DNA from 2 places in the Eubacterium sp. BL-380-WT-2B genome. Region 2 is predicted to be linked to the other one. Evidence: riboswitches for the same ligand, from Rfam matches in the RefSeq annotation. Region 2 holds a riboswitch; the other holds the start of a gene.
What was found. Region 2 has a riboswitch for cobalamin ahead of FYJ53_RS06945 (ABC transporter substrate-binding protein). Riboswitches for the same ligand answer to the same signal wherever they lie in the genome.
Positions count from the first base shown of each region.

Region 1: linked by a shared signal. The riboswitch ahead of hemA (glutamyl-tRNA reductase) and the one ahead of FYJ53_RS06945 (ABC transporter substrate-binding protein) in region 2 are both predicted to bind cobalamin.

Region 1 covers NZ_VUMP01000007.1:296,067-300,481, forward strand. The annotation lists gene hemC (hydroxymethylbilane synthase) at 1-595, opposite strand, end outside; gene FYJ53_RS15850 (bifunctional precorrin-2 dehydrogenase/sirohydrochlorin ferrochelatase) at 592-1,176, opposite strand; gene hemA (glutamyl-tRNA reductase) at 1,173-2,429, opposite strand; cobalamin riboswitch at 2,594-2,782, opposite strand; gene FYJ53_RS15860 (helix-turn-helix domain-containing protein) at 2,978-3,319, opposite strand; gene FYJ53_RS15865 (GntR family transcriptional regulator) at 3,968-4,415, shown strand, end outside.
Region 2 covers NZ_VUMP01000003.1:167,771-172,185, forward strand. The annotation lists gene FYJ53_RS06925 (YdeI family protein) at 103-666, shown strand; gene FYJ53_RS06930 (hypothetical protein) at 691-1,083, shown strand; gene FYJ53_RS06935 (DUF6144 family protein) at 1,120-1,701, shown strand; gene FYJ53_RS06940 (hypothetical protein) at 1,685-1,975, opposite strand; cobalamin riboswitch at 2,051-2,227, shown strand; gene FYJ53_RS06945 (ABC transporter substrate-binding protein) at 2,403-3,473, shown strand; gene FYJ53_RS06950 (iron ABC transporter permease) at 3,476-4,415, shown strand, end outside.

The sequences.
Region 1 (4,415 bases), on a different contig from region 2:
GGGCTGGGGCCGATACAAACTGGCATGGATCAAGGGGAAGGCAGGTATAATCCCCGCTCTCATAAGCACCGATGCGTTTAAGTCCCGCCGCCGCCAGAATAATGCCATCCAGTCCCTGCTCTTTCATTTTCCGGATACGGGTATCAATATTTCCGCGGATTCCCACCACTTCAAAATCCTTTCGGATATTTTTCAGCTGATAAATCCGGCGTTTGCTCCCGGTACCGATGACTGCATTTTCGGGCAGCTCCTGGATGGCGCTGATTTTATGCGGTGTCAGCAGCACATCTCTCGGGTCTTCCCGCATGGGCGGCACCGAAAGTGTGAGCCCATCGGGCAGCGCAGAGGGCATATCCTTCATGCTGTGAACCGCCATATCGATTTCACCGCTTAAGAGGGCATCCTCCAGCTCTTTGGTAAAAATACCCTTATCCCCAATTTTATCAAGGGCTTTGTGCTGTATCTTATCGCCCTTTGTCTTGATGATTTTGAGTTCAAAATCGACCTCCGGGTTTGCTTTTCTTAACTCCTCAAGAAGCCAGTTGGTCTGGACCACTGCCAGCTTACTGCCTCTTGAGCCTACAATTATTTTCATATTTTCTCCACTTCTCTCTGCAATTCTTCAATGGTTAACGCTGTCAGCCCCTTGAGCTGTCTTTTTTTTTCATCCGGTGAGGTTTCCGTTTTCAAAATATGCAGCCTCAGCTGCTTAAGCAGCCTGAGACGCTCTGCATAGCTTTCATCATATTTTTCTTCCAGCTCCCTTTTTATCTGGGTGGTCAGCGTTGGACTGGCCCCATCGGTACAGACCGAGATCGTCAAATCCCCGCGCTTTACCACTGAGGGAAAAATAAAGTCCGAATGCTCGGGGTCGTCTGAAACGTTGCACCAGATACCGCGTATTTTACAGTTTTCAAGAATCCGGGCATTCAGCTCACGCTGGTCTGTCGCCGCCACGACAAGATCCATGCCGTCAAGGGCTGTCTCGATCCGGCAGTATGCTTTGACATAACGGATGTTCTCAACCGGCTTTTCCGGAACCTCCATGTTTTTATCCACGCAGGTCACAGAACACCCATACCCGGCTAGGGTTTCCGCGCGCCGCATTCCTACCTTCCCGCCGCCGATTACAAGGGCCCTTTTCCCGGTAAAGTTGAGCAGAATCGGCCCTTTCATTGGGCCGCCTCCGCATTGCCACCTGAAAATAAAAAAGCCAGTGTTTTCTCAAAGCGCAGAATATCGTCCTCGCTGTCCAGTGTTTTTAGCTGCCTGATGGACGGCATTACCATTTCACGGAATTTTGAATGGACGATTTTTTCAAGAAATTCCTTGTCCTTCCCCTCAAACTGATAGCGCTTGTTGAGAATCTCAATGGTTTCGTCCGCCAGCTGTCCGGAAACCTGGTTAAAATGTGCCACCATGTTGTCTACCTTGGACTTGGTAATCCAGACCATGAGGCCATCGATTTCCTCTTCGATCTCAAGGGCGATCTTTTCTGCCACCCGCTCACGGTAGTGCATTTTTTCATCAATAATATCTTTAAAATTGTCAATGGTCAGCAGCTCAACCTGATCCATCTCCGAGATGGCTTCCTCAATATCCCTTGGCAGCGCCAGGTCAATGACCATGAGCGGCTTTTTGCGCTCGGGCATGAGCTCCCGTTTTAAGACCACGTGGGGTGAGGCTGTCGCCGAGATAATTACATCGATATCCCCAATGGCTTCATAGCGGTCCTCGTAGCGGATCATGTTAACACCCTCATAAATATCACGGTATTCATCCCCCGGATGATAGGTACGGTTGGTCATATAAACGCTGTTAAAGCCCTCTGCCGCCATATAACGCAGTGCCAGAAGCCCCATTTTTCCAGAACCGATGATCAGCACCTTTTTATCCGCATAGTCCTCATAACTTCTTTTAACGTGCTTAACCGCTGTCGAGCTCAGGGAAAGCGGGGTCTCGGAGATTTTATAAACGGTTTTAACCTTCTTGGCAAAGGTGACGGCTTCTCTGAAAGCCTTGGTTAAGTATTTTCCGCAGCCGTGAACAGACTGGGATAATTCAAGGGCATCCTTTACCTGGCCCAAGATCTGGTCCTCACCCAGGATCATTGAATCCAGCCCGGTCACTACCCGGTAAAGGTGAAGGATGGCTTCTCTGCCCTTTTCACAGAACAGATAATTTTCGAGATCGCCGGATTTCTCCTCGATGTAAAAATTTCTCAGCGCCTGGTCCGCTGCTTCAACGTCGCGGGTCGCCACATAAATTTCGCTTCGATTACAGGTAGAAAGAATGATCACCTCTTCGATACACGCCTCTTCCAGAAGGCTTGCAATACCCTCTTTTACGGTCCGCTTGATAAAAGCACCCTTTTCCCTGATTTCCAGAGGTGTGTCTTTATGATTGATTCCCACTACAACTAATTTCATTTCAATCCTTCTCCTTCAATCAAACATTCATTAAAAACAAATAAAAACCTCTTCATTACGTCTCCGTAAAAAAGAGGTTTGTCAACAGAATTATTTATCCACGCTGTCTATTGCGGATACTACAATTAAATTAACGTTACTAAGTTCCCTTTTCCCTGGAGGTAATTATTAGCACTCTGTCCAGTAGGTTTCCTGACTCATCGCATTATATTCTCCTTGCCTTCCCGGTTTTCATTCCAGTGGCATCATAAGGAGACTTAACGAATTACAGTGACCGGATCGCTCTGGATTTTCACCAGATTCCCTTTATCCTTTGTTTTTACCAGGGCAAAAACGAAAGAATCCAAAACAGATTTTACATTAGTCTTTCCTATTTAATTTTCGTTTCCAATTATATCACCAATCCGACTCAGGCGCTACCCCTTTTTATGGGAAATAAGCAGTTTTTTGCCAATTCCACCGAATATTTTACATATTTTCTGTAATCGGATTACAGGCAATAAAAAACCGGTCTCTTTTCCTGAGTCCGGTCATTTTATACATCCATGCTAGTTTTCTGTTTCATGGCTCATTAAAAAGAGCATCATCATTCTTTCTGCGTATTCCTTTTTTTCATCGGGGCAATGCTCCAGAATATCAAGCAGTGCAGTGTTTTTTTCTTTTTCATCCAGACTTTTGCCAAACAGGATGCTATCTGAAGACATTTTTAACGCTTCACAGAAACGTTCAAGACTCTTTAGCGAAAAGCCTTTGGTTCCCAGCTCGATGTCCGTTAAAAAAGTCTGTGTAATCCCTATTTTTCGCGCCAAATCCTCACGGCTCATGTTTAAAAAAGTTCTACGCTGCCGGATGCGCTGGCCAATTGCCTTTTGATCTAACCTTGATTCCATTGTCTTCTCCTAAATTTCAGGGAAAACCAAATAAAAAAACTGTGCAGGATAAAACCAACCATGCACAGTTATATGACACTTTTATAAAATGCTAACACAAATAAGCCCACTTATTTATAGGGTGTCCTCTTGTTTTTAGCACAAAAATAGCCTATAATAAGTAATGCGGTACGTGCCCCCCAGGGCCGTTGTGTATGGTGGTTGTGCACCTGCGCAAGCCGGATAAGTGTGCCAGCACTTTCCGGATGCCGCAATTTCTATTTAGTTTTCCCAATATATATACTTTATTATAAATCGAATCTCCTGTCAAAGCAATCTCTTTATTTAAAAACTTTTTATCTGCAATTGAAGTTATCATTTTAATTCAACCAATTATATCCTTTTTATTTGTTTTCTTATTTTTACCCGAATTTGCAATGTGAAAAACCCATTTTAAAATATTTTCAAATTTCTGTTACCTTAAAAATATTTTTCATGTGTTTAATTCTCTTCAAAATGGGTACACCTCATTCAGAGGAACACACATCTAATTCCGATATGGTAAAGGCTGACCGAAAAAGAATTTCTTTATAATTTTTTCTCAATTTAGATGTAAGTTTTAGCAAATGATGTTATACTGTTAAAATACCCCCAAAAGGAGATTGTATTTTGAAAAAAGAAATTCCATTGTATCTATTTATTTGCAGAAAGATTGAGGATGATATTTACAACGGCAAATTAAAACTGGGTGACGCCCTGCCATCTGAACCAAAAATCAGCAAACAAATGGGTGCCAGTCGTAATTCCGTTCGAAAAGCCCTGCGTCTGCTGCAGGACAACAATCTTATTTTCTGCTCCCACGGTAAAAATGCTCAGGTAATCTTTGACAGCCGCCTGCCGGAACACCGTGAGGCTTATGAAAAGCGCTTTGAAAACCGGCGTCACGGCATCAGTGATACATACCGGATGCTCTCTATTCTTTTACCCAGCACCATCACATACGGCGCTTCCAAATGCAGCCGTGAAGATTTCATGACCCTATACGAAATGACCGACAACCTGGATTCTTCCAACCCGATCGAAATGTTTGCCTTCCACTGCCGCTTTATCCGGAATA
Region 2 (4,415 bases):
TGCTATAATCAAACCATAAACTGCCGCAGGCAATGGGTAAGGCCGACTGGTTTTACCTGCAGAGGCGCTGTGGAAAAGAATTTGATTTTTGGAGGAACGAGGATGAGTGAGCCCTTATATTTTAAGACCCGCGAGGCTTTCAGAGACTGGCTGTCCCACAACTGCCAGTCCAGCGAAGGCGTCTGGCTGGTGTTTGGAAAGACAAAAGCCCTGGTGACCGTAAAAGCTGGCGAGGCGCTGGAGGAAGCCCTGTGCTTTGGATGGATTGACGGCCAGATGAAAAAAGTAGACGGCCAGTCCTACATCAAGTATTTTTCCGCGCGCAGAAAGAACAGCAAATGGTCCGCGAAAAACAAGGCTTTGGCAGAAAGCCTTGAAAAACGCGGGTTGATGACAGACATCGGCAGGGAAAAGATCGAGGAGGCAAAGAAAAACGGCCAGTGGGACAGCGCCGCAGGGCCCTCACCCGTCACAGAGGAGCAGATTGAGGCAGTGGCCCGGCTGCTGCGGGAAAACGAACAGGCTCATAAAAACTTCCTGAATATGCCGCCTTCTGTAAAAAAGACCTACACAAGAGCTTATCTTGACGCCAAAACGGAAGCCGGCCGGGCCAAGCGCCTGGCGTGGATGGCCGGGCGGCTGGAGAAAAATTTAAAGCCAATGTGATCCGGGAAAGCAGGAGAATCGATTGTGAAATCAAGAGCGCTTTTTCACGCTGCCTGCGGCGCTGCCATCCTCTGCCTGATAGCGGCCGTGTTTTTTGGCCTGCGGGGTAATACCACTAAAACAAAGGTGGTGATCGACAAGCCCTCACCCTGTACACAGGAGCAGATAGAAGCCGCGGCGCATGCTGTTAAACGGGACTTTCAACGGCATTTTGGCTGGGAGCTTCTCGAGCTGACCTACGAGGACTGCGGTGTCTTGGAAAATGGAAAAAGCACTGTGCTTTTTAAATCAGTGATCCGTACCGGCTTCCTGACAGATGGCAGCGTTCCGCCGCGCAGTATGGTGTATTGGCGCTTTTGGGTCGCCCAACGGCCTGAAGGCAGTGGCTGGTATGTGGTGAGCTGTGGGTATGGGTAAAAGCCGTGCCCCAGAGATTGATAAGCGAGGTGAAGCATGAAAAATTTTAGTATGCCGGAAACGGTCAGTCCGTTTTTGGAGCAGGAGGAGCTGGAACGGTTAAGCCAGAGCCTTGAGAAAAACATCTCCCGGGAAGAGGCAGAGGCATTCCTTCGCCGGGTTCCGCTGCGGCCAGGGGCAGCGCCCGAAGAGAGAGCCAGGTGGGTTGAGCGCCTGTCAGAGGAGCTGGAGACAAACTTTGACCAGGAGACCATTGTCAAAATAAGAATGGGCTGCCACTGCAACGAAAATGGCCGGCTGGAGGAAACCGCCGAGACTTTCAAGGCGCTATACCAGTCCAAAGGGCAGGATCTGGCACGCTTTGTCAGCCACCTCAACGAGAGCGGGGCGGGCTGGAGCATCAAGGGCGGCGCACTGTATACCAGGATGTTTACCTGCGAGTGTCCCATGCTGGAAAGGGCCGGGACCTCCCCATCGCTGACCTGGTGCTATTGTACTGCCGGGTACAGCAAAGCCTTCTTTGAAGCCGTATTTGAGCGCCCGGTGGAGGTCGAGCTGCTCCAGACCATCAAGCAGGGGCATGACTGCTGCCTGCTGAAGGTTACAGGAATCCTTTAAAATAAAGCGGATAAAATGCAATCTTAAGCCCGGGGGCGAGCTGTTCCTTACGCTCATCTCTAAGAGTAGCTATGGCTATAAACAGGCAGACAGCAGCCGGCGCGTTGACGCCAACACCCTGCTCTCGGAAAAAAGCGGTACTGAGACGGGCGTGCCCCACCTCTATGTGGATCTGGCAGACATAAAACGCTTTTTTAAAGCCTGGCACCTTGAGGACAGCCTGAGAGAATCCTGCGTCTATAACCCTGCGGAGCCGCAGTATTACAGCAGCCACTGGAGCCTTATCGTCAGAAAATAAATCTCCCCGGTTGGATATTGACAAGTATAATAGAAGCAGGTATAATGATAAAAACAGAATAACCTTTGAGGTGCTTAGCAATAAGAGAATAGGGAAACCGGTGTGAGTCCGGTGCGAACCCATCACTGTAAACAGGGACAAAGCCTGAAAAGCCACTGGAGCAATCCGGGAAGGCGGGCCGCGGAGGAGCTGTAAGCCAGGAGACCTGCCTTAAAGAAGAAATACGTGCAGGGGGAGAATGCAGCGGCGTGTTTGAATAAATGAAATCTCGGAAAATGGGACCGATGAGCAGAGTGCTTATCGGTTTTTTTATTTGCCGAAAAGTTAGATGTGCCTGTGTTTTCTGGGAGATGTTGACATCCAAAAGGATTTAACATAAATTTTTAATTTAATGGAGGAAAAAATGAAGAAGAGAGTGATTGCACTGATGTGCGCGTTGCTTCTGCTGGTTCCGGTCTTTGCCGGGTGCAGCCAGAGCGGGGATTCGAGTGAGGCGAAAAGCATTACCGTGGTGGATGATACCGGGCGCGAGGTAACCATTCCCCAGCCCCTTGAGAAAGTGGTGGTGGCCAACCGCTACAATTCTGAGCTGATCCGCGGGATCGGCGCCATCGACAAGGTGGTGGCGGTGGATAAGAACACAGCCCAGGACCGTGTGTACTGGAGCCAGTTCGACCCGGATAATGTTATCGGAAAGGGCCAGAGCGAGCTGAATTATGAAAAGATTGCCGAGCTGGGCGCCCAGGTGCTCATCACCCCGGACAACGGCACATGGGAAGAGGACATTAAAAAGCTGGAGCCCTTCGGCATTCAGGTTGTCGTGGTATCCGGCTATAACAATGCCGAGCTGCCAAAGGAAATCGAGATTCTGGGCAAGCTGTTTGGCAAGGAAAAGGAAGCCGAGAAGCTGACAAAATTTTACCAGGATAACATGGACATGGTGGCCGAAAAAATTAAGGACGTCAAGGGAAGCAAAAAGGTGTACTGGGAATACGGCGACCCAAATACCACCTGCATACCGGGAACCAGCAATGACGGCTGGAACAGCATGCTTTTAAACGCCGGGGCTGTCAATATTTTCGGCGACCCTACCATTACCGGCAAGACCATTGACCCGGAAAAGATTCTGTTAGAGGACCCGGACCTTATCATCAAGACTTCATCCGGCCCGGCCCTCAAAAATACCGGCGTTTACACGCCGCCCACAGCGGAGGACTACAGCACCATCTCCTCCGAAATGCTGAGCCGCGCAGGCTGGTCCGATCTAAAGGCGGTCCAGAATGACGATTTCTATGTGACAACAGGCTTCTGCGCCGGCGGACTGGGCAAAATGATCGGGACGGTTTATACCGCGAAATGGTTATACCCTGAGCAGATGAAGGATGTTGACCCCGACGCGATCTTTGACGAATGGATGGAAATCCAGGGGGTTGATCCGGTAGAAGGGCATGTTTTTCAGGTTAAGCATCAATAGTAATGGAAAAGCAGCAGACATTAAAAGCCTATCATAAAAAAAGAGCGGCGTTGATGCTGGCAGCAGTGATCCTTTTGATCATTGCTGCTTTTTCCAGCTGCTTTGTCGGCGTTGCCAATGTGACCGTGGGGCGGGTGTTTGCGACCCTGCTGCCCGGCGGCCACTTTATGGGTGCGGCGGCGCTGAACCAGACCGAGCTCACTGTGCTCATGCAGCTGCGCCTGCCGCGCATTACCATGGCGCTGGTTTCCGGCATCGGCCTGGGCATCAGCGGCCTGGTCATGCAGGCCATCACCGGCAATAAGATGGCAAGCCCCTTTACCACCGGGCTTTCAAACGCCGCGGCCTTCGGGGCATCGCTGGCCATTATTTTCGGCTTTACGCCCTTTGGCAGCAATCAGGTGGGCACTGTCATGATGGCCTTTGTGCTGGCCTTTATCTGTGCCGCCATGGTGTACGGCATCGCCTCGGCCAAGGGCATGGGAAAAACAACGATCATCCTGATCGGCATTGCCCTCAACTATTTCTTTTCAGCCCTGAATGCCAGCATGCAGTATGTGGCCAACGAGCAGCAGCTCTCCGCCATTGTCCACTGGACCTTTGGCAGCCTCTCGGAGATCACCTGGGAGCAGATTCTCGTGGTCTGTGTTATTCTGCTCCTGACCTTTCCGTTTATCGTCCGTTTTGCTTGGCATTACAACCTTTTATCCACCGGGGATGAAAGCGCGGTGGCCCTGGGCGTCAATGTCATGCGGCTGCGGCTGCTTTCGGGCATTGCGGTCACGCTCATTTCATCGGCCATTGTCAGCTTTACAGGCGTTATCGGTTTTGTGGGGCTGGTGGCGCCGCATATCGCCAGGCTTCTGATCGGCGGCGACTACCGGGCGCTTATACCGCTCACCGCCCTCTCGGGCGCGATCCTGCTCATCGCGGCGGATACAG